DNA from 3 places in the Mycobacterium adipatum genome. Region 1 is predicted to be linked to each of the others. Evidence: predicted binding sites of a transcription regulator. Region 1 holds the regulator's gene; each other region holds the start of a gene.
What was found. The regulator LexA, encoded in region 1, represses DNA repair genes until DNA is damaged. The targets are predictions, from matches to a motif close to CGAACANNTGTTCG.

Region 1 (9,851 bases):
GTCGACATCGTCGCGCAGCGGGGAGAACGACACGATGCGCCCGCCCCGCTCCCGGAACCGGCGCAGCGCGTCGCGTGCCGGATGTGCGGTGGTGCCACCGTGGTTGATCCCGGTGTTCTTCAGCGCCAGACCGCCGAAGGCCACCAGCAGATCGGTGTGTTCGACGATCACCTCCCACTGCGTGGAGCGTTTGAACAGATCGTCATGAGTGCCCACCACCCGCGGCATGATCACCCCGGTCGCGCCGAGGCTGTAGGAGTGCCGCGAGGAGGTGTAGCCGCCGATGAGTTTGAGAAAGCGATGCACCTGGCTCTGCGCGTGATGGAACCGGCCGGCGCTCGCCCAGCCGTACGACCCGCCGTAGATCGCCTCGTTGCCGTGTTCGGCGATGATCCGTCGTAGTTCGCCGGCGAGCAGATCGGACAGTTCGTCCCAGGACACCGCCACGAACTCGTCATCGCCGCGACGAACACTTGGCCCCGGCCCGTTGTCCAGCCAACCGCGCCGAATCGCCGGGCCCGCGACCCGGGAGCGGTGCCGGATGGAACCGGGCAGGTTGCCCAGCAGGGGCGAGGGGTCGTCGTCACCGGCGTGCGGGCGCACGGCCGTGAGGTCGCCGGCACTGACCTCGGCGGTGAAAGCGCCCCAGTGGGCCAGGCTGGCTCGCGACACGCACCGATCCTAGAGCCCCGGCCGGCGGCTCTACCAACCATCTGGTTGGTATATGTTGGGCGCCACGCACCCTGATACCAGTACCGGAGGTCACACGATGGGCGTCGTCAAATACGACCGCACCCTGTTCGAGCCCGAGCACGATCTGTTCCGCGAGTCCTACCGCGCCTTCCTGGAGCGCCATGCGGCACCGTTCCGGGAGGAGTGGGAGAAGGCCAAGATCGTCGACCGCGAGGTCTGGCGTGAAGCCGGTAAGCAGGGCTTTCTGGGCATGGCCGTTCCGGAGGAGTTCGGCGGCGGCGGCAACCCGGACTTCCGCTACAACGTCGTCATCACCGAGGAGACCGCCGCGGGCCACCACAGCGGACTGGGTTTCACCCTGCAGAACGATGTCATCGCGCCGTACCTGATCGAACTGGCCACCGAGGAGCAGAAGCGGCGCTGGCTGCCCGGATTCTGCAGCGGCGAAGTGATCACGGCGATCGCAATGACCGAACCCGGTACCGGCAGCGATCTGCAGGGCATCAAGACCCGCGCCGTCCGCGACGGCGACCACTACATCCTCAACGGGTCCAAGACGTTCATCACCAACGGCATTCACGCCGATCTGGTGATCGTGGTGGCCTGCACCGACCCGGAGAAGGGCGCGCAGGGCTTCTCCCTGCTGGTGGTCGAGCGCGGGATGGCGGGCTTCGAGCGGGGACGCCACCTCGACAAGATCGGCCTCGATGCCCAGGACACCGCCGAACTGTCCTTCACCGATGTGCAGGTTCCGGTGGAGAACCTGCTCGGCCAGGAGGGCATGGGCTTCCTCTATCTGATGCAGAACCTGCCCCAGGAACGCATCAGCATCGCCGTGATGGCCGCCGCGGCGATGGAGTCCGCGCTCGAGCAGACCCTGCAGTACACCAAGGAGCGCAAGGCGTTCGGCAAGCCGATCGGCAGCTTCCAGAACAACCGGTTCGTGCTGGCCGAACTGGCCACCGAGGCGACCGCGATCCGCATCATGGTCGACGAGTTCATCCGGTTGCACCTGGACCGCAAGCTCACCGTCGATCAGGCGGCGATGGCCAAGTGGTACAGCACCGAGGCGCAGGTGCGTTTGGTGGACCGCTGCCTGCAGTTGCACGGCGGCTACGGCTACATGCGTGAATACCCGATCGCGCGGGCATTCCTGGACTCCAGGATCCAGACGATCTACGGCGGAACCACCGAGATCATGAAGGAGATCATCGGCCGCGGCCTGGGGGTGTGAAGGTCCGACACGCATAACGCGCAGGTGGCGATATCCCACGACTTCGTGGTCGGCTGACGCAAAGTTGACGAACGCGATACTTTCGTGTGGTTTTGCACGACTTCGGGGAGGACCGATGACCAGGCAGCGATCCCGGCTTAGCAGGATTGCCGGGCGGCTTGCGGTAGGGCTCGTGAGCGCCGGATTGTTCGCGTCGGTGTTGATGGCGCCGCCGGCCGTCGCCACGCCGGAAAGTGATGCCGACGCGGCGATCACCGCGGCCTGGGAGACCGGCGGCGGTGAGACCGGTCCGCTGGGCCCCAAGGACGGTGGCGTCTACCCGGCCGGTGACGGTTTCGGGCAGAACTTTGCCTCGGGCAAGATCTTCTTCACCCCCGATACCGGCGCGCATATCGTCTCCGGCGCGATCCTGGAGAAGTACGAGTCGCTCGGCGGTCCTGCCGACAGTGACCTGGGCTTCCCGACCATCGACGAGGGCCCCGGCCGGGCGGCCAACAGTCGCAACTCCACCTTCAGCGCGCCGGACAAGCCGGTCATCTTCTGGACGCCGGACACCGGTGCGCGGGTCGTGCGCGGCGCCATCAACCAGGCCTGGGATGCGCTCGGGGGTTCGGCCGGAGCGCTCGGCGTACCCAGCGAGGATGAGACCACCAATGGCGATGTCGTCACCCAGAAGTTCACCGGCGGTGAGATCTCGTGGAACCGCAAGACCAAGGCCTTCACCACGGTGCCGCCTGAGCTGGCAGGTCAGCTCGGGGCCATCGAGGTCCCCTCGGACGCCACCTCTGCCATCGCCGCCGCCCGCCGTGCCGCCGGCGGCGCACTCGGGCCGCTGGGCGCCGAGGAGGGCGCGCAGTACGCGATCGGCGCCGACGGCGTGGGGCAGAACTACGCCGGCGGCAAGATCTTCTACAGCCCCGACACCGGCGCCAACGTGGTCACCGGACAGGTGCTGGCCAAGTACGAGAGTGTCGGCGGGCCGACCGGCGATCTGGGGTTCCCCACCACCAGCGAGGCCGATGGCGGACTGACCCCGCAGAGTCGGGTGGTCGAGTTCGCCGCGGAGGACCAGCCCGTCATCTTCTGGACACCCGATTTCGGCGCCGTCATCGTGCGTGGCGCGATGAACGCCGCATGGCAGAAGCTGGGTGGCGCCACCGGTGAGCTCGGGGCGCCGAAGGCCGACCAGACCGAGAACGGCGATATCGTCAGCCAGCAGTTCAACGGTGGTTCGATCTCGTGGGACCGGGCGGCCAAGAAGTTCAGCACCGAGCCCGCCGGTCTGCAGTCTCAGCTCGCCGGACTCGAGGTGCCGGGCGCGGACGCGCCGCAGGCCCCGGCGGACGGGCCGCAGGCCGACGGCGATTCCGGCAAGGGCGCCAGCTGGTTCTCCTGGTGGTGGCTGCTCGGCCTGATCCCGCTGCTCGGTGTGCTCGCGCTGATCGGCGTCGCGGTCCTGCGTAACCGCCGTCCCCGCGACGGTGACCACTTCGGTGACGGCCACTTCGACGACGGTCACCACGACGGTGAGGATCCCTACGAACGCGGCTACAGCGGCGGATACGGGGACCGCTACGAATCCGGGTACCCCAGCCGCCCGGAACCGGCTCCCTACACCCCGCAGAGCCCGTGGGCGTCGGCGCCGCCGGCCGAATCCGGCACCGAGGACGGTGACGACTACAGCGGTGACGACTACGCCGACGAGTACGACAGCGACGAGTACGACGGCGACGGATACGACGGCGACGGATACGACGCCGACGACCACGACGGCGAACCCGCCGCGGAGCGCGATGTCGACGCCGACGATCTCGAAGAGCTCGACGCCGAGCAGGATGCGGTGCTGAGTTTCGACGACGACCCGGACGCCGTGGACACCGCGCCGACGCGGATCGAGTCACCCACCGCGGTGATCGCGCCGCCGCAGACCGCGTACGAACCGGATTTCCCGAGTGGGCGTCACGCCGCGATACAGGACGACGAGCCCGAGGACGCCGGATGGACCTCGATGCGGCTGGCCACCGGTGACCGCTACCGGGCGCCGGAGGGCTACCCGATCAAGGCGGACACCAAGACCGGTTTGTACTGGGCTCCGGGGAGCCCGGGCTACCGCGACACCGAGGCCGAGATCTGGTTCGCCAGTGAGGAATTCGCCCGGACGAACGGATTCGTCCGGGCGGACTGAGGGTCCGTCAGATCTTGCGGATCACGGTGACGACCTTGCCGAGCACCACCGCGTCGTTACCGTCGATCGGTTCGAACGCCGGGTTGTGCGGCATCAGCCACACCTGACCGCGGGTTCGCTTGAAGGTCTTCACGGTCGCCTCGCCGTCGATCATGGCCGCGACGATATCGCCGTTCTCGGCGACGTTCTGCTGGCGGATGACCACCCAGTCGCCGTCGCAGATCGCGGCGTCGATCATGGATTCGCCGACCACCTTCAGCAGGAACAGCGAACCCTCGCCGACCAGCTCGCGGGGGAGCGGGAAGACCTCTTCGACGGCCTCTTCGGCCAGGATGGGGCCACCCGCGGCGATCCGGCCGAGCACCGGCACGAATGTCGGTTCGGGGAGCGCGTCCGACCCGGCCACATCGGTGGTCACGATGGGGGTCACCACATCGTCGGAACCGCGCACGTCCACGGCGCGGGGCCGGTTCGGGTCCCTGCGGAGGTAACCCTTGCGTTCCAGGGTGCGTAGCTGGTGCGCCACCGACGAGGTGGAGGTCAGGCCGACGGCGTCGCCGATCTCACGGATGCTCGGCGGATACCCGCGACTGGTCACGGAGGTGCGGATGACCTCCAGGATGGTGCGCTGACGCTCGGTCAGGCTGGAGCGTGCCTCAGGGGTTTCGGTGCTGTCGCTCATGTGCCCGAATGTAGTCGCCACCGCACAGATAATCAAACATGTGTTCGAGGCGTGTCGTGTTCGCCCTCGGCCCGGCGGGTGGCCGCGCGGGACGCGTCCACTTGTCGGTGCCCCGGTCTATCGTTTCGCAACAGTTCGATCACATGTTCTATTCATCGAACACATGATCGACTAGCATTCGAACACAGAAGCGAAAGACCCCTACTCGGAGAGGCGCTCAGATGACGATTCTCGAAGCTCGCCCGGACACTCGGCACAGTGCGTACGCCCCGGCTCGGTCGCCGCGGCCCGCAATGGCCGCCGAGGTGTGGCCCCTGCCCCGCGACGTCGTCGTGCGCCGGCGTCGTGTCCCATCCTCGCGCCGCCCCGGTGGTGCACCCCTGGGCCACCGCGGCAGCGGGGTGCTGATGTCCCGCGCCTCGCACCGGCGCCGGCCGATCACACCGGCCGCCACGGTGCTGCTGGCCCTGCTGGCCGGCGCAATCACCCTGTGGCTCGGGCTCGTCGCCCAGCTGGGCGGTCCCACCGAAGAGCCCGTCCAGCTGCCCACCCGCCTGTCGGTGGTGTACGTGCAGGACGGTGAGACGCTGCAGCACATCGCCCACCGGGTGGCCCCGGATGCGCCCGCGGGCCAGATCGTCGAGCGCATCCGCGAGCTCAACAAGCTCGAAACAGGCACGGTGCAGGCCGGGCAGACGCTCATCGCACCGATCGGCTGACGCGTGCTCTGCGGTACCCAGGTAGGCTCGACGACATTCGAACTGGTCGATCTGCGGTGCGGCGAAGGAGCGGTGATGCACTGTCCGTTCTGTCGTCACCCGGACTCACGTGTCGTCGACTCCCGGGAAACCGATGAGGGTCAGGCCATCAGGCGTCGCCGGTCCTGCCCGGAATGCGGCCGTCGATTCACCACGGTCGAGACCGCGGTGCTCGCGGTCGTCAAGCGCAGCGGGGTGACCGAACCGTTCAGCAGGGAGAAGGTCATCAAGGGTGTGCGCCGGGCATGCCAGGGCCGACAGGTCGACGATGATGCGCTCAACCTGTTGGCACAACAGGTCGAGGACGCCGTGCGGGCCGCGGGTTCGCCCGAGATTGCGAGCCACGACGTGGGACTCGCGATCCTCGGCCCGCTCCGCGATCTCGATGAGGTCGCCTATCTGAGGTTCGCCTCGGTGTACCGGTCCTTCACCTCGGCCGACGATTTCGAACGGGAGATCGAGGCGCTGCGCGCCCACCGTGTCTCCACCTCCGGCTGATTCAATCCAGTCGGACGCCGGCGTCGGCTACCACCCGGCCCGCGATCTTGACCCAACCCGCCGGGTCCCACCACGTACGAATCTCGGAGCCTCTGCCTTGGGTGATGAGCAGATCTCGGCTCAGGTGGTCGGTCATCCGTACCGCCGCCGCGCCGGTCGCCTCGTCCTCGGCGATGCCGAGGTGCGGCGCAAACATCCGGGACCGCAGAGCGCCCCGGCACTCGTCCGTCCACGCCCAGAGGTAATGCTCGACGTCGTCGGTGTAATCGGCGGTGTCGGCGGCCAGCACCTGCTCGACCGACTCCAGGTGGTAGATGGCCATATCGGGTGCCCAGTCCGATCGGGCGCTGATCACGGTCCACTCGCCGTCGGCTTCCGGCAGATACTCCACCTGCACCAGACCCGCCGGGACGTGCAGCGTCCGCACCGGTGTGCCGCGCTGCTTGAGCCACCACGCGGTGCCCACCGTCGGGTGCCCGGCGAACGGTAGTTCGGCGACCGGAGTGAAGATCCGCATGTGTGCGCTCGCCGCTCCCGGCTCCGGAAGATCGACGAACACCGTTTCGCTGTAACCCAATTCGGTGGCCACGCGTTGGCGGTCGGCCGGATCCACGGTCGCCGCATCGATCACGCCGAGGGGATTGCCGAACTCGCCCCGTGCATCGGTGAACACTCGCAGGACTGCAACATCGACGGCCATACCCCGATGGTAGTCAGGTGGCGCTGCGCTCGTCGGCGCCCATCGCGTCGAGCACGGCGACCCTGGTGTTCAGCGAACCGGTGATCGCGCGTTCGCTCATACCGGTGCGCAGCAGGCCGCGCAGCAGTTCGTGGTCGTACTCCGCGGGAATCGTGGTGTCGATGAAGTGCTGCACCACGTCGACGAAACGGTCAGGGTCGTCGTGAAAGGGGAAATGCCCGGATCCCTCGAAGATCTCCAGCGTCGAGCCCGGCATCGCGGCATGTGCGAGCCATGCGTGGCTGACCGGGATCACCGAGTCGTGGGTACCCCAGACCAGTTGCACGGGAACGGATTCGGTCAGATAACAGCGATCCAGCATGGTGACCACCTGGCCGCGCCAGTCCACGACAGCGCGCAGCGTCCTGGCGAACGCCGAGGATGCCGTCGGCTCGGGGAGATCGGCGAGCACGCGCAGGGCGTCGGGCAGATCGCGGCCCAGTCCGGTCGACCCGAACAGGGCCCCGCCGATGCGTCCGGCCGCCTGCAGGGCGGGCAGCACCAGCGGCAACCGCAGCAGCGCCAGCGCTTCGGTGGCCCCCGGCAGTGCCGCGACCCGCAGCGCCACATTCACGTCCTTGCTGACCCCGCCCGCGCCGACCAGCACCAGCCGGTCGACCAGCTGCGGAAATTGGTAGGCGAACTGCATGGCGACGCCGCCGCCCAGGGAGTGGCCGACGACGGTCACCCGGTCGATGTCCAGCACGCTGAGCAGATCGCGCATGCCGTTGGCGTAGGCGGCCACCGAGTAATCGGCGCGCGGCTTGTCCGACTGTCCGTGGCCCAGCAGATCGGGCGCGATCACCGTGAAACGCCGCGCCAGCATCGCCTGCACGGTGTGCCAGGTCGTGGAGTTGTCGCCGATGCCGTGGATCAACAGGATCGCCGGACCCGAACCCGCGACCCGGAACGCTCGACGATAGCCGTGGATGGTGCGGAACTGCAGGGCCGGAGAGATCTCCGGCACGCTGCGCAGGTTCGGCTTGCGATCGGTCATGTCGGTCACTCCTCGCCGTCGGTGAAGCCCTCCCCGAACTTGCCGTCCGCCTGCTGGGCGAGGAATTTCTCGAACTCGGCGCCCAGTTCGTCACCGCTGGGCAGTTCCTCGTCACGTGCCAGCAACGAGCGATTTTCCTGAGCGGCAACGAACGCATCGTACTGACGCTCCAGCTGGGCCACCACTTGAGCCACCTCGGCGCTGGCCTCGACCTGCTCGTTGATCTTGGTGTGCACCTCGGCGGCGGCCTCCCCGAGCGCGGCCAGGGGGATCTGCAGCGCCCCCGCCCGGGCTGCCTCGGCGAGCAGGGTCTCGGCGGCCGGTGGGTAGGCGGTTTGGGCCAGGTAGTGCGGCACGTGCACGGTGAATCCGACCGCGTCGTGCCCGTGCTGGCTCATCCGGAATTCCAGCAGGCTGGACACACTCGCCGGTACCTGAACCTCGCCGACCCACGGGGTGTAGTCGGCGATGAGCTCGGAATTTGCCGAGTGCGCGGTCAACGTGACCGGCCGGGTGTGCGGGACCGCCATCGGGATGGTGCCCAGGCCGATGGTCTGCCGCACGCCCAGCCGTTCGGCCAACAGCCGCACGGCGGTGACGAAACGCTCCCAGCGCAGGTCGGGCTCCATGCCGGCCAGCAACAGGAACGGGGTGCCGACGCTGTCGTGCAGCGCGTAGAGGTTCAGCTCGGGCTGGTCGTAGCTGGCGAAGTGATCGGTCTTGAACGTCATCATCGGCCGCCGTGACCGGTAGTCCAGCAGTTCGTCGATGGCGAACGACGCGACCAGCTCGGTGTCGAGGGTGTCCTTCAGATGCTGGGACGCCAGCTTGATGGCGTGACCGGCATCGGAAAATCCTTCCAGCGCGTGGATCATCACTGGCCCACGACCGTCCGTGGCGGACAGTTGTGGGGCAGGAAACTCCAGCTCGTACATACCGTTCTGCTCGGGCTGGTAATGCTGCTCCTGGTTATCGGCCATGTGGTTCACCTCCTGTTCACTAGTGTCTCGCACTTTGTCGCGGTGCTCGTGTGCGACCCCGGACATTGGTGCAACACAGGGGAGGTGGCGGGAAGTCCCGTCAGCTCTTGAACTGGCTGAGCGCGCGCAGTTTGTTCATCACGTCGAGTGCGGCGACCTTGTAGGCCTCGGAGAACGTCGGGTAGTTGAACACCGCGTCGACGAGGTACTCGACGGTCCCGCCGCAGCCCATCACCGCCTGGCCGATGTGCACCATCTCGGTGGCGTTGGTGCCGAAGATGTGCACGCCGAGCAGGCGTAGGTCCTCGGTCGACACCAGCAGCTTGAGCATGCCGTAGGAGTCCCCGGCGATCTGCCCGCGGGCCAGTTCGCGGTAGCGCGACACCCCGACCTCGTACGGCACGGAATCCTTGGTCAGATCGACCTCGGTGGCGCCGACATAGGACACCTCGGGAATCGAATAGATGCCGATCGGCTGAATCTCGGTGATCGAATGCGTCGGCTCGCCGAATGCGTGATACGCGGCGAGGCGACCCTGCTCCATCGAGGTGGCGGCCAGCGCCGGAAAGCCGATCACGTCGCCGACGGCGTAGATGTGGTCGACCTTGGTCTGGTAGTTGTCGTCGACGAAGATCCGGCCCCGGCCATCTGCCTCCAGCCCGGCGGTGGGCAGGTCCAGGTGATCGGTCTGCCCCTGCCGCCCGGCCGAGTACATCACCGTCTCCGCCGGGATCTGCTTGCCGCTGGCGAGCGTGGTGACGGTCCCGGCGGTGCCGACGTCGACGGCGGTGACCTCTTCGCCGAAACGGAAGGTCACCGCCTGGTCGCGCAGATGGAACTTCAGCGCCTCGATGATCTCCGGATCGCAGAACTCCAGCATGTTGGGGCGCTTCTCGACGACGGTGACCTTGGTGCCCAACGCGGCGAACATCGAGGCGTACTCGATACCGATCACGCCGGCGCCGACCACCACCATCGAGCTCGGGATGGACTTGAGGTCGAGGATGCCGTCGGAATCCAGCACCCGCTGCTCGTCGAACTCCACGCCGGCGGGGCGGGCCGGTTTGGTGCCGGTGGCGATGACG
Region 2 (9,851 bases), 2.6 Mb from region 1:
GCTGCAGTACGACATGGATCGGGTCGAGCGCCTGGACCGTCTGGGCTACGACGAAGCCTGGTTCGGTGAACACCATTCCGGCGGTTACGAACTCATCGCCTGCCCGGAGGTGTTCATCGCTGCGGCCGCCGAGCGCACCCGGCACATCCGGCTCGGTACCGGCGTGGTGTCGCTGCCGTATCACCATCCGCTGATGGTCGCCGACCGTTGGGTGTTGCTCGATCACCTGACCAGGGGCCGGGTCATGTTCGGCACCGGCCCGGGGGCGCTGCCCTCGGATGCCTACATGATGGGAATCGATCCGGTCGAGCAGCGCCGGATGATGCAGGAGTCGCTGGAGGCCATCCTGGCGCTGTTTCGGGCCGGGCCCGAGGAACGTATCGACCGGCAGACCGACTGGTTCACCTTGCGCGATGCCGCATTGCACATTCGCCCCTACACCTGGCCCTACCCGGAGATTTCCACCGCGGCAATGGTGTCACCGTCCGGGCCGCGGCTGGCCGGCCAACTCGGCACGTCATTGCTCTCCCTGTCGATGTCGGTTCCCGGCGGGGTGGCGGCGGTGGAGACCACCTGGGACATCGTGACCGAACAAGCGCAGAAGTCGGGGCGCGCGGCACCCGATCGCAAGGACTGGCGGGTGCTGGGCATCGTGCACGTCGCCGACACCAAGGAGCAGGCCATCGAAGACTGCACCTACGGGCTGCAGGATTTCGCGAACTATTTCGGCGCAGCCGGATTCGTGCCGCTGTCCAACGCCACCGACGGCGGCCAGGGTGACGCCAGGAAGTTCGTCGAAGACTATGCAGCCAAGGGCAATTGCTGCATCGGCACCACCGACGAGGCCATCGCCTACATCCAGGATCTGTTGGACCGCTCCGGTGGGTTCGGCACGTTCCTGATGCTCGGTCACGACTGGGCGTCCCCGGCCGCGACCTATCACTCCTACGAGTTGTTCGCCCGCGAGGTCATCCCCCATTTCAAGGGACAGCTGAGCGCGCCGCGCGCCTCGCACGAGTGGGCCAAGGGCATGCGCGACCAGCTGCTCGGCCGGGCCGGGCAGGCCATCGTCGCGGCCATCACCGAGCACCAGAGCGAGAAGAGCTGATGCGCACCGCGGTCCTGCGTGCCGGCGCGATGGTGGTGCGCGACGACGTGCCCGAGCCCGTACCGGGTCCCGGTCAGGTGCTGGTCGCGGTCAAGGCCTGTGGCATCTGCGGCTCTGATCTGCATTTCGCCGCGCACGGCGACCAGATGCTGGCCGCGGGCGCCGAGATGGAGGGCATGCCGGATACCCTGGCCGGAATCGACTTGGCCGCCGACGTATACCTGGGCCACGAGTTCAGCGCCGAAGTGCTGGAAGCCGGCCCGGGCACCGACGCACCCGCTCCCGGGACGCTGGTGACCTCGGTCCCGGTACTGGTGACGCCGACCGGCCTGGACATGATCGTGTACAGCAACCACACCGTCGGTGGCTACTCCGAACGAATGCTGCTCTCGGCGCCACTGCTGTTACCGGTGCCCAACGGCCTGGATGCTCGGCATGCCGCGCTGACCGAGCCGATGGCCGTGGGCCTGCACGCGGTCAACACCTCGAAGATCGAGCGTGGCGAGACCGCGCTGGTCATCGGCTGCGGGCCGATCGGTATCGCGATAGTCGCCGCACTGAAATACCGTGGTGTGGAAACCATTGTGGCGTCCGACTTCTCACCCACCCGGCGGACACTCGCCGAGGTCGTCGGGGCACATGTCAGCGTCGATCCCGCCCAGGGATCACCGTTTCACCAGAGCAGACCGGCGGTGGTGTTCGAGGCGGTCGGGGCTCCGGGAGTCATCGACGACGTGCTGCGCCGGGCACCGGCTGGGGCGCGGGTGGTGGTGGCCGGCGTGTGCATGCAGCCCGATACCGTGCATCCGTTCTACGCCAGCGCCAAGCAGATCAGCCTGCACTTCGTATTCGGCTACGAACCAACCGAATTCGCCGAGTCGCTGCGTGCCATCGCCGAGGGCGATATCGATGTCGCTCCGCTGATCACCGGCGAGGTGGACCTGGACGGGGTGGCGGGCGCGTTCGCAGATCTGGCCGATCCGGAACGGCATTGCAAGATCGTCGTCACCCCGTGACGGTTGACCACAGTCACCCCGTGAGGCGCTAGGGTGCGAACATGACCCTCGCGCAACGATTGCCGGTCCGTGTCTGTCTCGCTTCCGCGGCGGCGGTGCTCGCCGTCGGGCTCAGCGGCTGCGATGCACAGTCGGGTCCCGCGGTCGGTGACCCGTCCGCGGGCGCCGCGCGCCAGGTCACCGTCGTCGGATCAGGCGAGGTGCAGGGCACCCCGGACACGCTCACCGTCTCGGCGGCGATGGAAGCCGTCGCCGCCGATGTCACCGGCGCGCTCAACCAGACCAGTCAGCGTCAGCAAGCCGTGATCGACGCGCTGACCGGCGCCGGGATCGACCAGAAGGACATCAGCACCACCCAGGTTTCCCTGCAGCCGCAGTACAACTCCGACGGCACCAGCATCGCCTCCTATCGCGCGAGCAATGCCATCGACGTGAAGATCCGCGACGCCGGCCGCGCCTCGGACATCTTGGCCCTGATCGTCACCACCGGCGGAGACAACACCCGGATCAACTCGGTGAGCTATTCGATCGCCGATGACTCCGCACTGGTGCGCGATGCTCGCACCCGCGCCTTCGAAGACGCCAAGGACCGCGCCCAGCAGTACGCCGAATTGTCCGGCATGAATCTGGGAGACGTCATCTCGATCTCGGAGGCCGACGGCACCACACCGCCGCCGCCGGTCCCGATGCCGCGCGCGGCGATGGCCGAGTCGGTACCGCTCTCCCCCGGCGAGCAGAGCGTGGGCTTCTCGGTGACGGTCATCTGGGAGCTCACCTAGCGCCCTGAGTCGTTGGCCTTTGCAGTAATTGGGTTGGCCACCAACGCAATCGACGCGACCGCCGGTTTCTCTGTGAAGTTTTCAAGGTGCGGTGCAGGTGTGGTTATGCAGCCGTGGGTAGGTCGGTCATGGTGCGTCGGGCGTGCGAGCGCAGATGCGCCGGCTCGGGTGTGCCCGGGGCATGCGGTGGGATGAACCAGGGGTGGCGGTCGGGGCCGAGGTAGACCCGCCAGCCGCCGTGGTGGATGGCGGTGTGGTGGAGCCGACACAGCAGGACCCCGTTGTCGAGGCTGGTGGTGCCGCCGTGTTCCCAGGGGGTGATGTGGTGGGCGTCGCACCAGGACACCGGTCGCCCGCAGCCGGGGTGTGCGCAGCCGCCGTCGCGGACCGCCAACCCTTTGCGGATCGCGGGCGTGAAGAGCCGTTCGCTGCGCCCCACATCCAGTGGTGCGCCCGAGTGGTCGACGAGCACCGCGGTCAGCGTGCTGTCGCAGGCGATCAGCTCAGCGGTCGCGGTGGTGATGGGCCCACCGAACCCGAGGCAGTCCACACCGGCTGTGGTCGGGCGGATGAGGGTGACGTGCGGGAGGACCCCACCGCTCGTCGGGCGCCCGGAGCTGGATAGGTAGGTGCGCAGTATCTGCCCGAAGGCGTCGGCGCGGCGCCGCCCGGCTGGGCGGGGGTCCGGGGATCCGTCGGGCAGCGGGACGGGTCGGCATAGCGGGTCGAGGGCGGCGAGCAGTTCTTCGCCGGTGAGGATGTCGAGGTCCAGGGTGGCCGCCACCCGCCCGTCACCGGTTTGCGCCACGTTCATGTCGTTGAGGTCGGTGTTCTCCGCCACCGGCACCGTGTTGTCGACCGGTTGGGTCGTGGCTTTGGCGATGGCGATCCCGCGGGCCGTCTTGTCCACCCCCGACGGGGTGCTCTGAACCATCAGCGCCCTGACAACCTCGGCGCGCTCGTCATCGGACAACGCCACCCGGGATTCGATATGCGCGACGCCCTTGCCGACGGCATCGGCGAACTCGATCCCAATCCCACCGAGGCGCTGCTGCGCCGTCAACGCCGGCAGGGCCTCTGCCGCCCGCCCCACCCGCGCCGCTCGATACGCCGCACCCGGAGCGACCCCGATACTGGTGAGCAGATCGGCCCCCGTGCGTAGGTGCCGCCGCGCCGGGATCCCGGCCCGCTCCGCCGCCGCGACCGCCGAGGCGATCACATGGTCGGCCAGGTTGCGCAGGGTGACCGCGGCCGCCAGCACCGCCACCACCGCCTGGTCGTCAAGAATCCGCCTGGGGCTGTCCAGGAGGTGGAACAGGGTGCGATCCCCATCCCGCACGGCGGCAGGTGTGAGGTCATCGATCAACGCATCAACAAACGTATCGAGATCGGTGGCGTCCACAGTGGATACCGGCTTTCACAGAGGTGCACCCGGGCAGGCAACAACAGTCCGAATGGGCAACACGGCTCGGAAAGCCCCAGGGCCGCCGAACCTCTCTCTGTAGCGACATCCGTCGCGGTCAACTGCTCCACGGGTGCATACCGGAAGCTCTATGTTTCGAACATATGTTCGATGTTACGCCGCCAAACCGGGCCGCGCAAGAGCGATGACGCCGAAAATCGGCCACGATGCGGCGCCGGGCGATCGTTCCCGAAACCCGTTCCACGCGTTACGCAGACCTAGGGGTTTTCGTACACCTTGGGTTCCAGCGTGCCGATATAGGGCAAGTCGCGGTAGCGCTCCGCGTAGTCCAGGCCGTAACCGACGACGAACTCGTTGGGGATGTCGAAGCCGACGTACTCGATTTCCACATCGGCGCGTACCGCGTCGGGTTTACGCAGCAGCGTGCACACCTTCAGTGACCGTGGACGCCGGGTCGCGAGGTTGCGCAGCAGCCAGGACAACGTGAGACCGGAATCGACGATGTCCTCGACGATCAGCACATCCCGGTCGTTGATATCCCGGTCGAGGTCCTTGAGGATGCGCACCACACCGGAGGACGAGGTGGAGGATCCGTACGAGCTGACCGCCATGAACTCCAGCTGGGTGGGCACCGGGATGGCCCGGGCCAGATCGGTGACGAACAGGACCGCACCCTTGAGCACGGTGATCAACAGCAGATCCTGATCGGGCCCGCCGTCACGGAAGTCCGCGGCGATCTGGCCGGCCAGTTCGGCGGTCTTGGCTTTGATCTGGTCCTCGGACAGCAAGACCGACTTGATGTCGCCCGGATACAACTCCGCAGTCACCGTCACAGCGTAGCCGGGATCAGATGACCGGCTGACGGTAGAGCACCAGAGCGCCATCGCGGCGGGCCGCGAACAGACGCTGCCTGGGCAGCTTGCTCGGCACCGCGACCCCGCCCTGGCCGCGCCACGCCGTGACCAGAACGTCGACCGACCGGATCTGGGAGTCGCTGAGATCGCAGGCTCCCCCGGACAGCAGCCAGCTCCGGATGACGCGCCGGCGCACCGCGGCGGACAATCCGTGCAGGTCCGCCAACGGCAGCGGCCCCTCGTGGGGTCCGATCTCGGCGGCCGCGGCATCGAGCGCCTCGGTGTCCTCGCGCAGCGCGGCGGCGGTGCGCGCCAGCGCCTCGGCGACCCCGCCACCCAGCACCTCCTCCAACAGCGGCAGCACCTCGGTGCGCAGCCGGACCCGGGTGAAGCGCGGGTCGATGTTGTGCGGGTCCTGCCACGGCGTCAGACCCAATTCCGCGCAGGCCGCGGCCGTCGCCTCCCGGCGCACACCGAGCAGCGGGCGGCACCAGGGCGCGTCATAGGCCCGCATCCCGGCCAGCGAGCGGGCCCCAGAACCCCTGCCCAGCCCCAGCAGCACAGTCTCGGCCTGATCGTCGAGGGTGTGCGCCAACAGCACCGGTGCGCCGTCCCGGGCGCTTTGCAGTGCCGCGTGGCGAGCCGTACGGGCGGCCGCCTCCGGCCCTCCGACTGTGCCCACATCGACGCGAAGTACCTGTGCGTCAACACATCCCAGCGCGATGGCCTGAGCGCGGGCCCATTCGGCGATGTCCGCCGAACCGGCCTGCAGGCCATGGTCCACAATCAGCGCCGTGGTGGGGCGCAACGGGGCGGCCACCGCCGTCATGGCCAGCGAGTCCGCACCCCCGGACAGTCCCACGCACCACGGCCCGCCGTCTTCGAGATGGGCGTCCGCGAACGCCACCACCGCCGCGCGCAGCTGCGCTACAGGACCCGATCGATCCATCGCTGCGGTTCTTCGATCTCCGATGGCAGCGGCAGGGTTTCGGCGTCGGTCCAGATGGCGTTGAAGCGCTCCATCCCGACCCGGGCCACCACCTCGTCGACGAACACCTTGCCCCGGGTGTATTGGTTGAGTTTGGCGTCGAAGCCCAGCAGAGTGCGGATGATGCGCTGCAGCGGTGGCTGTTTGCGCTGCCGGCGCTCGTCGAAGCGGCGCCGGATGGTCGCGACCGTCGGCACCACCGCGGGCCCGACGGCGTCCATCACGTGCTCGGCATGCCCCTCCAGCAGGGTGCCGAGCACCAGCAGCCGGTCCAAGGCTCGGCGTTGCGGCTCGGTCTGTACGGCGCGCAGCAGACCGAGCACACCGGCGGAGTTGGCATCCACCGGTGTACCGCCGCGTTGCGCGCGGACATATTCGGCGAGCCTGCCGATGACGTCACCGGCCTGCTCGCCGCCGTCGTCGGTGAGCACCGCCAGCGATGACGACATGTGTTCGGCCAGCCAGGGATTGGCGCGGAACTGCACCCGGTGTGTCACCTCGTGCAGGCACACCCAGAGCCGGAAATCGGCGGGTTTGACCCGCAATTGCCGTTCCACCGCAATGACATTCGGGTACACGAGCAGCAGTTCACCCTGGTCGGGTCCGAAGGGGTCGTACTGCCCGAGAATCCCCGAGGAGATGAAGGCCAGCACGGCACCGGTCTGGGCTCCGGTCACCTTGGCGGTCAACGCGCCGACGGGGCCCTTGCCGGCGGCCTCGGCAGCGCCGGTCATCACCCGCATCGACCGGGTCGCCGCGCGCACCCATTGCGGTCGGTCGATCACCCGCGCGTCCGGGACCTCGGCCCCCTCGTTCAGGTGGGTCACCTCGCGCACCGGCAGTTCCGCGGTGCGCGCCGAGTCGTGCAGCTGGGCGATCACCTGATCGCGGGTGTAGTCGGTGGTGGCCGGTCCCGGCCTGCTCAGCTTGGCGCCGACATCTGCGGCGAAGGACCAGTCGACCGCACCGCCGATATCGGAACGATCCGTCATCCGCCGCACCCGCAGGACCGCAGTTTGGCGGCCAGCGCGTCCAGCGACGTCCGCCCGGTCGGCCCGGCATTGTTGGAGATCAACGCGAAGGTCAGCACCCGGCCGCTGGCATCGGTGACGATGCCCGCCAGCGAATTGGTGCCGGTCAGCGATCCCGTCTTGGCGCGCAGCCAGCCTGCCGAGGCGCGGCCCTCGTCGGTGTCGAGGTAGCGGTTGGACAGGGTGCCGCTCCCGCCGGCGATGGGCAGCAGGTCGACCAGTGGACGCAGCTGCGGCTGCTCCTCGCCGACCGCCGCGGCGATGACACCGTCCAGGGTCAGCGCGGTGAGCCGGTTGTCCACCGACAGCCCGCTGGAATCCAGCAGGGTGGCGTTCGCGGTGTCCACACCGGCCCCGCGCAGCTGGCCGAGCACCGCCTGTACGGCCCCGTCGAAACTGCGCGGGCGGTTCAGCGCGGCGGCCACCTCGCGTCCGATCGACTCGGCCATCACATTGTCGGAGTCGTTCATCATCTGGCGCAGCCGTTCGATGAGCGGGGGCGACTGCACCGAGGCGAGTTCTTCGGCGTCCGGTTCGATCGATGTCACCGTGACGCCCGCCGGGTCCACACCCAGCGCGGTGGCCAGCGCCCGGCCCGCGTCCAGACCCGGTGTCCGCGATCGCCGCGACTCCGGCGAGACCGGCTGGGTCCGGCCTCCGTCGAGCATCACCGATTCCATGGGGGCGATATCGCCGCCGTCGATGTCCAGCGGGTCCCAGCCGGGCGCCATCGTGGGCCCGCTGTAGGCACCGAGGTCCACCTGTACCGCGGTGACCCGGGTGCCACGTTCACGCACCTGCGCGGCCAGGTCGCTGATCCGGGCGGCGCCCTTGTACCAGGTGCGTTCGTCATCGGCAGCGGCCGACAGGGTCGGGTCCCCGCCCCCGTGCAGCACCACCACCCCGGGTCGGTCACCGGCCACCACCCGGGTGGTCAGCGTCGCATCACGGTCCAGCGTCAGCAGCGCGGCCGCGGTGGTGAGCACCTTGTTCGTCGACGCCGGCTGCATCGGGATGTCCTCGCCCTGCTCCCACAGCTCGGTTCCGTCGACGGCGTCGGTCACCCGGCCGGTCAGCGCGCCCAGATTCGGGTCGGCCAGCGCGGGGGCGAGCGTGGCGGCCAGACCTTTCGGGGTGGGTTCTGTGGTGGCTTCGTCGAGCGGGCGAACCGCCGGTGCGGCCGCCACCGCGGCGGGCTGCTCGGGCAACGCCTTGTTCGCCGCGGTACGGGTCGAGGTGACGACCGCCGCGACCCCCACCACGGCGGCGACGAGCACCAGTACCACCAGGCCGATCACCAGGTGGGTGGATCGGCGCCATCTCCCGGGCCGCATAACGTGCAGCGTATCGCTCCTCTAGGGTGGACCCGCCAGACCAAGCCAGCCGAAGGAGCAACGCCGGTGTCGTTCGACGTCGTCATCGAGATCCCCAAGGGTTCGCGCAATAAGTACGAAGTGGACCACGAGACCGGTCGCGTGAAGCTGGACCGCTACCTCTACACGTCCTTCGGCTACCCGGCCGACTATGGCTTCTTCGCCGACACCCTCGGCGAGGACGGCGATCCGCTGGACGCGCTGGTGCTGCTGCCGGAGTCGGTGTTCCCGGGCTGCATCGTCGAGGCCCGCCCGGTCGCGATGTTCAAGATGACCGACGAGGCCGGCGGCGACGACAAGCTGCTCTGTGTGCCCGCCGGCGACCCGCGCTGGGATCACATCCAGGACCTCGCCGACGTGCCGCCGTTCGAGCTGGAAGCCATCAAGCACTTCTTCGTGCACTACAAGGATCTGGAGCCGGGCAAGTTCGTCAAGGCCGCGGACTGGGCCGGCCGCGAAGAGGCCGAGGCCGAGCTGGCGCGTTCGGTGGAACGGTTCAAGGCCGGCGGGCACTGACCAGCGGTGATTTAGCACCGCTGTAACAAGCGGTAACCCGGGCGTGTCCTGGCCCTTCGATCATGGATGCGTGCTACTGCATCAAGGAATCGGCCTCGACGTGTTCAACACGTTGCCCGAACGCAAGGCGGTGCACGCCCTCTACGAGTGCTGTAACAGCTATGCGATGGCTCGTGACCTGGCCAGGGGGCGCCCATACGCCGACCATGAGACGCTGTTCCGCCGCGCCGACGCGCTGTTGTTCGAACTGCCCGAGGCCGCCATCGACCAGATTCTGGACACCTGCCCGGATGTCGGACGCCGGCCGCGCAGCCCCAGGTCGCATGCCGAGCAGTGCGCGGTCTGGGATGACGACGCCGCAACCATGACAGCACTGAGTGCCGCGTCGCGCGGCTATGTCGACCGCTACGGTTTCCCGTTCGTGATGTACGTCGACGGGCACTGCGCCGCCGACGTGCTGGCCGCACTGTCCGACCGGATGCACCATGACGCCGAGATGGAGCGCAAGGTGCTGCGCAACGAGCTGGCCAAGATCGGCCGCAGCCGACTGGAGCGGATGCTGGGCCCCGAAGGCGGATACCACAACTGGTAGCCCCGGCCCGGCGCATGATGTCGGGCATGGGAAACGTCGAGGGACACTTCACACCGCAGTTCGCTGCGCTCGCGCACGCGCTGGGCCGAGCCATCGCCGATGGCGAGGAGTGCGGTGCCGCCATCGCCATCGATATCGGCGGTGAGCTCGTCGTGGACATCTGGGGCGGGT
Region 3 (9,851 bases), 910 kb from region 1:
GCGCCCGGCGACGTCGTCATCAACTGTGCCGCCCTGACCGCGGTCGACGTCGCCGAGGCCGAACCGGCCCGCGCATACGCGGTCAACGCGACCGGGGCGGGCAACGTCGCGCGCGCGTGCGCGGCCAGGGGCGCCCGGCTGGTGCACATCTCCACCGACTATGTGTTCGGCGGCGACTTCGACGGGGCGCCGAGGCCCTACGACGTGGATGATCCGGTCGGCCCGCGCAGCGTCTACGGCCAGAGCAAGCTCGCCGGGGAACGCGCCGTGCACGACGCGCTGCCGGACGCGACCGTGGTGCGCACCGCCTGGGTGTACACCGGGGTGGGCAGCGATTTCGTGGCCACCATGCGCCGGCTGGAGTCCGAACGTGACGAGATAGAGGTGGTGGCCGACCAGACCGGCTCACCCACCTATGTCGCCGACCTGGTCGGGGCGCTGCTGCAGATCGCCGACGACCCCGGGGCCCCGCCGCTGCTGCACGTGGTGAACACCGGCCCGGCCAGCCGCTACGAGCTGGCCCGCGCGGTCTTCGCCGGCAGCGGTGCCGACCCGGAACGGGTGCGCCCGGTGAGCACCGACAAACACCCGCGACCGGCTCCGCGTCCGGTCTACTCGGCGCTGTCGACCGCGCGTTTCGACGCCCGCTACCGCCCGCTGCGGTCGTGGCGGGACGGGCTGGGTGCGGCGTTGGCGGAGCTGAATTGACGTCCCGTTCGGCGGTCCGGTTAACCTCTAGCAGCGTGAGCGACGAACTGGCTTCCCGCGGTGACTGACGAACTCAAGGTCGTGACGGTGACCTACTCGCCGGGCCCGCATCTGGATCGCTTCCTGGCCTCACTGGCGCACGCCACCGAGCTGCCGGTGACGGTGATCATGGCCGACAACGGCTCCACCGACGGTGCCCCCGAGGACGCGGTCGCGCGCTACCCGAACGTGACATTGCTGCACACCGGCGGCAACCTCGGCTACGGCACCGCCGTCAACCGGGCCGTCGACGCCCACGTCACCGACGGCGAGCTGTTCATCGTGGCCAACCCGGACGTGCAATGGGGTCCGGGCAGTATCGACGAACTGCTGGCGGCCGCGCAGCGCTGGCCGGCCGCCGGCGCGTTCGGTCCGCTGATCCGCGATCCGGACGGTTCGGTGTATCCGTCCGCCCGGCATCAGCCCAGCCTGATCCGCGGCGGCATGCACGCTGTCGTCGGCCCGGTGTGGAAATCGAATCCGTGGACGGCGGCCTACCGGCAGGAGCGACTGACCCCCAGCGAACGTCCGGTCGGCTGGCTGTCCGGTGCCTGCCTGCTGTTACGCCGGGACGCTTTCGTCGACGTCGGCGGTTTCGACGAGCGCTATTTCATGTACATGGAGGATGTCGACCTCGGTGATCGCCTGGAGCGCTCGGGCCGGCAGAACATCTACGTGCCGTCCGCCGAGATCCTGCATGACAAGGGACATTCGACCGGACGGGATCCCGCCCGGAACCTGGCGGCCCACCACCGCAGCACCTACACTTTCCTGGCTGACCGCCATTCGCGCTGGTGGCAGGCCCCGCTGAGGTGGACGATCAGGGGTGCGCTGGCCGCCCGCGCCGGTCTCGTGGTCCGGAACTCTCGACGTAAGCAGACGAAAGGACGGCTCTGACATGGCCGGCACACTCGATCCGTCGAAGGTGGACGCGGTAATCCTGGTCGGTGGGCAGGGCACCCGCTTGCGTCCGCTGACCTTGTCGGCGCCCAAGCCGATGCTGCCGACGGCCGGCCTGCCGTTTTTGACCCACCTGCTCTCCAGGATCGCCGCGGCGGGGATCCACCACGTGGTGCTGGGTACCTCGTACAAGGCCGAGGTGTTCGAAGCTGCCTTCGGTGACGGCTCCAAACTCGGGCTGGAGATCGAGTATGTGGTCGAGAAGGAGGCACTGGGCACCGGTGGTGGTATCGCCAACGTGGCCGACAAGCTGCGCAACGACACCGTGCTGGTGTTCAACGGGGACGTGCTCTCCGGCGCCGATCTCGGTGCGCTGCTGGACTACCACGCCGGCCACCGGGCCGATGTGACGCTGCACCTGGTGCGGGTGGGAGATCCGCGCGCGTTCGGGTGTGTGCCCACCGACGCCGACGGCCGGGTCACCGCATTCCTGGAAAAGACGCAGGACCCGCCGACCGACCAGATCAATGCCGGCTGTTATGTGTTCCGCCGCGAGATCATCGAGCAGATCCCGAAGGACCGGGCCCTTTCGGTGGAACGCGAGGTGTTCCCGAAGCTGCTCAGCGACGGAAAGTTGGTGTGCGGTTACGTCGACGCCAGTTACTGGCGCGATATGGGCACCCCCGACGATTTCGTGCGGGGTTCGGCGGATCTGGTGCGCGGCATCGCGCCGTCGCCGGCCTTGCAGCATCAACGCGGGGAGTTCCTCGTCCACGACGGAGCGGCCGTCGCCCCGGGTGCGCTGCTGCTGGGCGGCACCGTGGTCGGGCGCGGCGCGGAGATCGGTGCCGGCGCGCGCCTGGACGGCGCGGTCATCTTCGACGGTGTCCGGGTGGAGGCCGGCGCGGTCATCGAACGCTCGATCATCGGGTTCGGTGCGCGCATCGGGCCGCGGGCGCTCATCCGCGACGGTGTCATCGGCGACGGAGCCGATATCGGGGCCCGCTGCGAGCTGCTGCGTGGTGCCCGGGTGTGGCCGGGGGTCACCATCCCCGACGGCGGCATCCGCTACTCCACCGACGTCTAGCGGCGGCGCTTCGGAATACGCTGCGCACGAAGCTAATTGGTGATCGCGCCGCTACGCCGTGCGGGCCGCCCGGGCCAGGGTCAACAGTGCCGGATCATCCTGGGGCATCGCATCCAGCGGCCACCACCGCAGGTCCAGCGATTCCGCACTGCGTATGAATTCGGCCCCGGTCGGGGCGCGCACGATGAACTGCAGATCCAGATGTCTGGTGGGCGAGCCCAACGAGCAGGTCAACGGATGGACATGCAGGGCCGCCAGGTCCGGCTCGATACGCAGTCCCTCGATGCCCGACTCCTCGGTGGCCTCGCGTAGCGCCGCGGCGCTGATATCGGAGTCGGAGTCCTCACAGTGCCCACCCAATTGCAGCCACTTCCCGACGCGCGGATGCAGCGTCAGCAGCGCGTGCCCGCCACTGTGGTCGACGACCAGCGCCGAGGCGGTGATGTGCCCGGGCGCGCAGGCCCGGGCGCAGGCGTCGGGCCGGGCCAACACGAATGCCAGGACCGCATGGCGCAGAGCGTCCTGCTCGGGATCGGGTGCATGCCAACGCGACAACGTGTCGACGACGGACGCGTGCAGGCTCATCGCTCGATCAGCAACCCATCGGTCGACGCCGGGTCGCGGGGCCCGGCCGCCGTGGTGGGGTAGCCGATTGCGATGGCCCCCAACGGTTCCCACTCGTCTTCGACGGCGAGCTCGCGGCGGGTGATCTCGGCGGCGAAGATGGTCGAACCGATCCAGCAGCTGCCGATCCCGCGGGCGGCCAGCGCCACCAGCAGTCCCTGTACCGCCGCACCCGCGGCGACGGTGAACATGGTGTGTTCGGCGGCGGTGCGCTGTGGGTCCGGGTAGCTGTGCGCACCATCGCCCACCATGAACGGGATGACGAGTTCAGGTGCGTCGTAGAGGATTTGGCCGCGATCGGTGCGTCGCCGAGCGTCGTCTTCGGAGCGGCCGTCCCCGGTCAGGTCGGCCTGCCACTGCCGCTTCATCGCATCGAGCAATCGCAGCCGGGTCTGCGGGTCGCGCACCCATACGAATCGCACCGGGCGGGTGTGGTGCGGGGCCGGCGCGGTCAGCGCCTCGGCGACCGACTCCTCGATGAGTTCCGCGGGCACCGGTTCGGTACCGAACTGCCGTACCGAACGCCGCAGCAGCTGTGCTTGTCTGCGGCCCAGCTCGATCGCCTCGGCGGTGCCGAGCCAGAACAGGTCATCCTCGCCGCTGCGGACCAAGGTGCGCCCGTTGGAGCCGTCATCGTGCAACCGCAGGCCACGCACCACCGCCACCGGGATGCCGGTCAGCTTGCCCTTCACCAGATCTGCCGCGGCCGCCAGTTCGTCCGCGACGGCGATCTCGGTGACCACGAGTTCGTTGCCGTGCGGGTCGGTGGCTCCGGCGTAGCCGTGCAGGACCGTGAGCCCGGCGGCGCCGATGGCGACATCGGTCTGTCCGTTGCGCCAGGCGCGCCCCATGGTGTCAGTGATGACGATGCCGACCCGGACCTCGAGAAGGGTGGCAAGGCCGGCGCGGATCGCCGCGGCGCTGCCGTCCGGGTCCACCGGCAGCAGGGCGAGTTCGGCGGTGTCGATATTGGAGCCGTCCACGCCGGCGGCGGCCTGGATCAACCCGATGGCGTTCTCGGTGATCAGGGTTTTGCCCTTGCGGGCCAGTACCCGCACGGCCTCGTCGTCGATGAGCTTGCGGCGCAGGGTGTCCCGCTGCTCGGGGTCGGTGGGTGCGCTGACGATACGGCCCTCGGTCTTGGAGAGCACCTTGCTGGTGATGACCACCACGTCGTCATCGCGCAGCCAGGCGGCGGCATCGGCGATCGCGGCGGCCAGATCATCGCCGGGCCGGAACTCGCCCAGCCCGGTCACCGGGATGATCTCGATGGGCCCGGCGGTTCCGTGCTCGGCGCTCATAGCGCGACGCCCGCCAATTGCAGGCCGGCCCGCACCATGTCGGCGGTGACCGCCGGGTCGCTCATCAGCAATGGCGCCTGGCGCACCTGCACGCCGTCGATGGTGGCGGAGTCGCCCTGATCGATCAACCAGCCGTCCAGGATGCCGACTCCGCTGCGGGCGCCGAAGTGTTTTCCGACGGCCTCCGAGGATGATTCGACACCGATCACCGAGAGGCACTCGTCGGCCATACCGCGCAACGGCTTTCCGGCGATGATGGGGGAGTAACCGATGACGGGAGCCGGGGTGGATCGCAGGGCGCCGCGGATCCCCCCGATCGTCAGGATGGAGCCGATGCTGACGACCGGATTGGACGGCGCGATCAGCACGACATCGGCGTCGGAGATCGCTTCGGTGACACCGGGGGCGGCGGTCGCCTTGTCCGAGCCGATGTGGGCGAAGCTGTGGGTCTGGACCTTGGCGCGGTAACGCACCCACCACTCCTGGAAATGGATCGCCTTGCGTTCACCCTCGGGATCGGTGATGACGACGTGGGTTTCGCTGCGGTCATCGCTGGCCGGCAGCAGCCGGGCACCGGGCGCCCATCGTGTGCACAGTGCCTCGGTGACCTGCGAGAGCGGATAGCCGGCGCGCAGCATCTGGCTGCGCACCAGATGGGTGGCCAGGTCCCGGTCGCCGAGTCCGAACCAATCCGGCGCGACGCCGTAGGCGGCCAGTTCCTCCTTGGCATGCCACGTTTCGTCACGGTGACCCCAGCCGCGTTCGGGATCGATACCGCCGCCGAGGGTGTACATGCAGGTGTCGAGGTCGGGGCAGATGCGCACCCCGAACATCCACGCGTCGTCTCCCACATTGACCACGGCGGTCAACTCGTGCTCGGATTCGGCGCCGGCATCGGCAAACTGCCCCAGTCGCAGCAGATGCTGGACGCCGAGCAGGAAGCGGGCGCCACCCACGCCGCCGACCAGAACTGTGACCTTCACGCCCTCAGACCCTAGGCCAGCCAGCATTTGTCGGTGTGGCCACCCGGGTGTGGCGAACACGCCGGAGCGTGGACACGCCGGATCTATGTCACGAGATGGTATGAAAACCAGCCATTCCGCTTGACCCTGACAGCTAACGCGTGTCTAATCACATCAGTGTCATTCGTGGTTCGCCCGCCGGTTTCGGTGCCGCAGACCGGGATTCGATCGTATGTTCGAATCGTAGATGGCCTGACATCACAATAGTGATAGCTGGGGCAGTGCTGGAGGGTTTGCCGATCCGCGATTCAGTATGGGCTCCGATCGGCAACAACGGGGAAAATTATCAGGTGAGGAGGCGGAACATGTCTTTTGAGCAGGTCGATTTCGACCGCGCGCTCCGGTTCGAAGACCGGATGCTCGGTTCAGTGGACAGTGCACCGCACACCACTACCGATCCAGCGGCGAGCGACGTCGTCGGGCGCCCGAATCTGAGTCTGGTGCCCGACCGTATCGAGTTGGCGCCCGACACGATCGAGGACGACGACCAGTGGCAGGAGCGCGGTCTGTGTGCGCAGACCGACCCCGAGGCGTTCTTCCCGGAGAAGGGCGGCTCGACCCGCGAGGCCAAGCGGATCTGCCAGGGTTGTGAGGTACGTGACCGGTGCCTGGAGTACGCACTGGCCAACGATGAGCGCTTCGGTATCTGGGGTGGCCTCTCCGAGCGGGAGCGTCGCCGCCTCAAGCGCGGCATCATCTGACGCAGGCGCGTTGCGGCCGCACCGGTCGCAACGCGCTATTCGTCCTCGGCCGAAGGGTCGATGACGGAGGGCTCGACGCCCAGATAGGTGGCCACCTGCGCCACCAACACCTCATGTAGCAAGTCGGCGAGTTCGTCGGTGTCTTTGGCGCGTCGCTCGATCGGCTTGCGGAACAAGACAATTCGCGCCCGCGTGGCGTTACCGCGGACATCCACTCCGGCCGGGATCAGGCGTGCCAACGCGATCGGGCCGTCGGCCACCACCTCGGCCGGCCATTGCACGCTATCGGGATCCTTGGGCGCGATGCGCGGGATCTCGTCGACCGCGACGTCCAATCCGGACACCCGCTGATGCCACCGGCGCTCGATCGGCTCGTAGGCCTCCAGTACCGCCATGTCGAATCGCTCGGCGCGGCTGCGCCACCCCGGCACGGTCGGCGGCAGCAGCGACCCGCGCATTCCACGGCCGCGCCGGGAACCCCGATGGATACGCTGCGCCACGCCAGAGATGGTAACGGTTGGAGATCGGCGACCCCGGCGCGCGCGTGTCCGGAGGCCCGACGCGTCGCCGCACGATAATCTTCCCTGCGTGAACGTTCCCCGTCGCTGCTGCAGGCCCGGGTGCCCGCACTACGCCGTGGCGACGCTGACCTTTGTCTATTCGGACTCGACAGCCGTCGTCGGACCCCTGGCGACCGTGTCCGAGCCGCACTCCTGGGATTTGTGTGTCGTGCATGCCGGCCGGATCACCGCTCCCCGCGGATGGGAATTGGTGCGCCATGCCGGTCCGTTGCCGACCCATCCCGACGAGGACGATCTGTCGGCCCTCGCCGATGCCGTCCGGGAAGGCCGTGACGGCGTGCAATCGCTGGTGAACGGCGTGCCCGCCGGATTCTCCGATCCCGGCACCGGCTTGCCCGGCGGTGCCCTGATGGCCCCTCCGGTGCGTCGCCCGGAGCCCAACGGCCGCCGGCGCGGTCATCTGCGGGTGCTTCCGGACCCCGAGCCGAACTCGGAGTAATCCGGCCCGGCTCGGATCCCGGCGGGCGGCGGATTGCGTCGTGCCCGCTCACGGGACCTGCGGCGGCCGCCGTGGCGAGACACTAGGCTGAGTGTGCCAAGCAGTTCTTTGATTCCCCTGTACACAGAGAGCGAGGAGAGCCATGTCTCGGCCCGCTGAGGCTGTCCACGCTGTCATCAAGGCCTATGACGTGCGGGGGCTGGTCGGAGAACAGATCGACGACGCGTTCGTCCGTGACGTCGGCGGTGCCTTCGCCCGGCTGGTGCGCGACGAGGACAGTGCCGCAACGGTCGACACCGTCGTCATCGGGCATGACATGCGCGCGAGCTCGCCGTCGCTGTCCGACGCGTTCGCAGAGGGCGTCATCGCCCAGGGCCTCGACGTGGTCCGCATCGGGCTCGCCTCCACCGATCAGCTGTACTTTGCTTCGGGCCTGCTGAACTGCCCTGGCGCGATGTTCACCGCCAGCCACAACCCGGCCGCTTACAACGGCATCAAGCTGTGCCGCGCCGCCGCCTTGCCGGTCGGGCGGGAAACAGGTCTTGCCACCATCGCTCAAGAGGTCATCGACGGCGTACCCGCGTACGACGGTGCCGCCGGCACGATCACCGATCGCGATCTGCTCGCCGAGTACGGCGAATTCCTGCGTTCACTGGTCGATCTGTCCGCGATGCGTTCGTTGCGGGTCGCCGTCGACGCCGGAAACGGCATGGGTGGGCACACCACCCCTGCAGTGCTCGGGGCGATTCCCGGTATCACGGTGCTGCCGTTGTATTTCGAACTCGACGGCACCTTCCCCAACCATGAGGCCAACCCGCTGGATCCGGCCAATCTGGTCGATCTGCAGGCGCACGTGCTGGCATCGGGTGCCGATATCGGGCTGGCCTTCGACGGGGACGCCGACCGGTGTTTCGTCGTCGACGAGCGGGGGCGGCCCGTGTCGCCGTCCGCGGTGACCGCCCTGGTCGCGGCCCGCGAGCTGGGCCGCGAGATCGGTGCCACGGTGATCCACAACCTGATCACCTCACGTGCGGTGCCGGAGTTAATCACCGAACGAGGTGGCACCGCGGTGCGCTCGCGGGTGGGCCACTCCTACATCAAGGGGCTGATGGCCGAGACCGGCGCCATCTTCGGCGGTGAGCACTCGGCGCACTACTACTTCCGTGACTTCTGGGGTGCCGACTCGGGAATGCTGGCCGCGCTGCACGTGCTGGCCGCCCTCGGCGAACAACAGCGTCCGCTCTCGGAGCTGATGGCCGACTACCAGCGCTACGAATCCTCCGGCGAGATCAACTTCACCGTCGCCGACGCCCCGGGGTGTGTGGATGCCGTGCTCACCGCATTCGGCAGCCGTATCCAGTCGTTGGATCATCTCGACGGTGTGACGGTGGATCTCGGTGATGGCCGCTGGTTCAACTTGCGCACCTCCAACACCGAGCCGCTGCTGCGGCTCAATGTCGAGGCCCGCACCACCGAGGAAGTCGACGAGGTGGTGCAGCAGGTGGCCAGTCTCATTGCCGCGCGCAGCGAGCCGGCGCCGTGACCTCTCGGGCGGCCACCATCGACCTCGACGATGTCGAGGGGTTGCTGGCTGCCGACCGCGAGGGGCTGCTGCGGGCGGCCGCCATGGCCGGCGCGCAGGTGCGCGCCACCGCGGCCGCGGTCGACGAGGGTGCCTTGGATCTGCTGCGGTCCGAGATCCCGCCGCGCACGCTCATCTGGATTGCCGAGGCCGGCGCGGCCCGGGCCGCCGGCGCCGTGCTGGCGGCGGCGCTCGGGGCGGCCAGCGGTGTCCCCATCGTGGTGGCGCCCGAGGTTCCGCCGTGGACCGGTGCGCTGGATGTCGTGGTGGTGGCCGGCGCCGATGCCGGTGATCCGGTGCTGGTGACCGCCGCCGCGACCGGTGTGCGCCGCGGTGCACGGGTCGCCGTGGTCGCGCCGCACGAGGGACCGCTGCGCGACGCGACGGCCGGTCGCGCGGCCGTGCTGGCGCCGCGGCTGCCGGTCCCCGACGAGTTCGGGTTGACCCGTTATCTGGCGGCCGGGGTGGCGGTGCTGTCCGTCGTCGACGACGCGGCGCGCGTCGATATCGGTGCGCTGGCCGATGCCCTCGATGCCGAGGCCCTGCGCAACAGCGCGGCCCGCGAGCTGTTCACCAATCCGGCCAAGACGCTGGCCGAGCGCTTGACCGGCCGCGACGTCGTGCTGGCCGCGGACAGCGCGGCGATGCTGGCGCTGGCGCAGCACGGCGCTGCGGTGCTGCTGCGGGTGGCGCGTCAGGTGGTGGCGGCGGTCGGGCTCGCCGACGCGCTGGCGGCGGTGAGCCCGCTGAACATCGCGCCGGTGGACTACGAGACCGCGCTGTTCCACGACGAGGAATTCGACGGTCCGCTGCCGTCGCGGGTGCGCACCGTGGTGCTGACCTCCGATGAGCGCCGACCCGCGGTGG

Region 2: a site for LexA is predicted at 4,463-4,476, ahead of A7U43_RS06305 (HNH endonuclease signature motif containing protein). Genes of this name have one in related genera too.
Region 3: a site for LexA is predicted at 5,847-5,860, ahead of cofD (2-phospho-L-lactate transferase). Genes of this name have one in related genera too.

The regions. Positions count from the first base shown of each region.
Region 1 is NZ_CP015596.1:3,945,139-3,954,989, reverse strand. It holds gene A7U43_RS18765 (molybdopterin guanine dinucleotide-containing S/N-oxide reductase) at 1-672, opposite strand, end outside; gene A7U43_RS18760 (acyl-CoA dehydrogenase family protein) at 770-1,927, shown strand; gene A7U43_RS18755 (LGFP repeat-containing protein) at 2,043-4,112, shown strand; gene lexA (transcriptional repressor LexA) at 4,120-4,794, opposite strand; gene A7U43_RS18745 (LysM peptidoglycan-binding domain-containing protein) at 5,016-5,513, shown strand; gene nrdR (transcriptional regulator NrdR) at 5,589-6,050, shown strand; gene A7U43_RS18735 (PhzF family phenazine biosynthesis protein) at 6,052-6,750, opposite strand; gene A7U43_RS18730 (alpha/beta fold hydrolase) at 6,764-7,786, opposite strand; gene A7U43_RS18725 (proteasome assembly chaperone family protein) at 7,792-8,766, opposite strand; gene sthA (Si-specific NAD(P)(+) transhydrogenase) at 8,867-9,851, opposite strand, start outside.
Region 2 is NZ_CP015596.1:1,351,952-1,361,802, reverse strand. It holds gene A7U43_RS06320 (LLM class flavin-dependent oxidoreductase) at 1-1,108, shown strand, start outside; gene A7U43_RS06315 (zinc-binding dehydrogenase) at 1,108-2,124, shown strand; gene A7U43_RS06310 (SIMPL domain-containing protein) at 2,166-2,903, shown strand; gene A7U43_RS06305 (HNH endonuclease signature motif containing protein) at 3,007-4,305, opposite strand; gene hpt (hypoxanthine phosphoribosyltransferase) at 4,584-5,210, opposite strand; gene tilS (tRNA lysidine(34) synthetase TilS) at 5,173-6,129, opposite strand; gene A7U43_RS06290 (zinc-dependent metalloprotease) at 6,108-7,160, opposite strand; gene dacB (D-alanyl-D-alanine carboxypeptidase/D-alanyl-D-alanine endopeptidase) at 7,157-8,533, opposite strand; gene A7U43_RS06280 (inorganic diphosphatase) at 8,600-9,088, shown strand; gene A7U43_RS06275 (2-oxo-4-hydroxy-4-carboxy-5-ureidoimidazoline decarboxylase) at 9,159-9,680, shown strand; gene A7U43_RS06270 (serine hydrolase domain-containing protein) at 9,707-9,851, shown strand, end outside.
Region 3 is NZ_CP015596.1:4,856,512-4,866,362, reverse strand. It holds gene rfbD (dTDP-4-dehydrorhamnose reductase) at 1-708, shown strand, start outside; gene A7U43_RS23090 (glycosyltransferase family 2 protein) at 769-1,644, shown strand; gene manB (mannose-1-phosphate guanylyltransferase) at 1,646-2,734, shown strand; gene A7U43_RS23080 (NUDIX hydrolase) at 2,786-3,319, opposite strand; gene A7U43_RS23075 (coenzyme F420-0:L-glutamate ligase) at 3,316-4,659, opposite strand; gene cofD (2-phospho-L-lactate transferase) at 4,656-5,642, opposite strand; gene A7U43_RS23065 (WhiB family transcriptional regulator) at 6,113-6,382, shown strand; gene A7U43_RS23060 (metallopeptidase family protein) at 6,418-6,840, opposite strand; gene A7U43_RS23055 (DUF3499 domain-containing protein) at 6,971-7,402, shown strand; gene A7U43_RS23050 (phosphomannomutase/phosphoglucomutase) at 7,545-8,945, shown strand; gene A7U43_RS23045 (TobH protein) at 8,942-9,851, shown strand, end outside.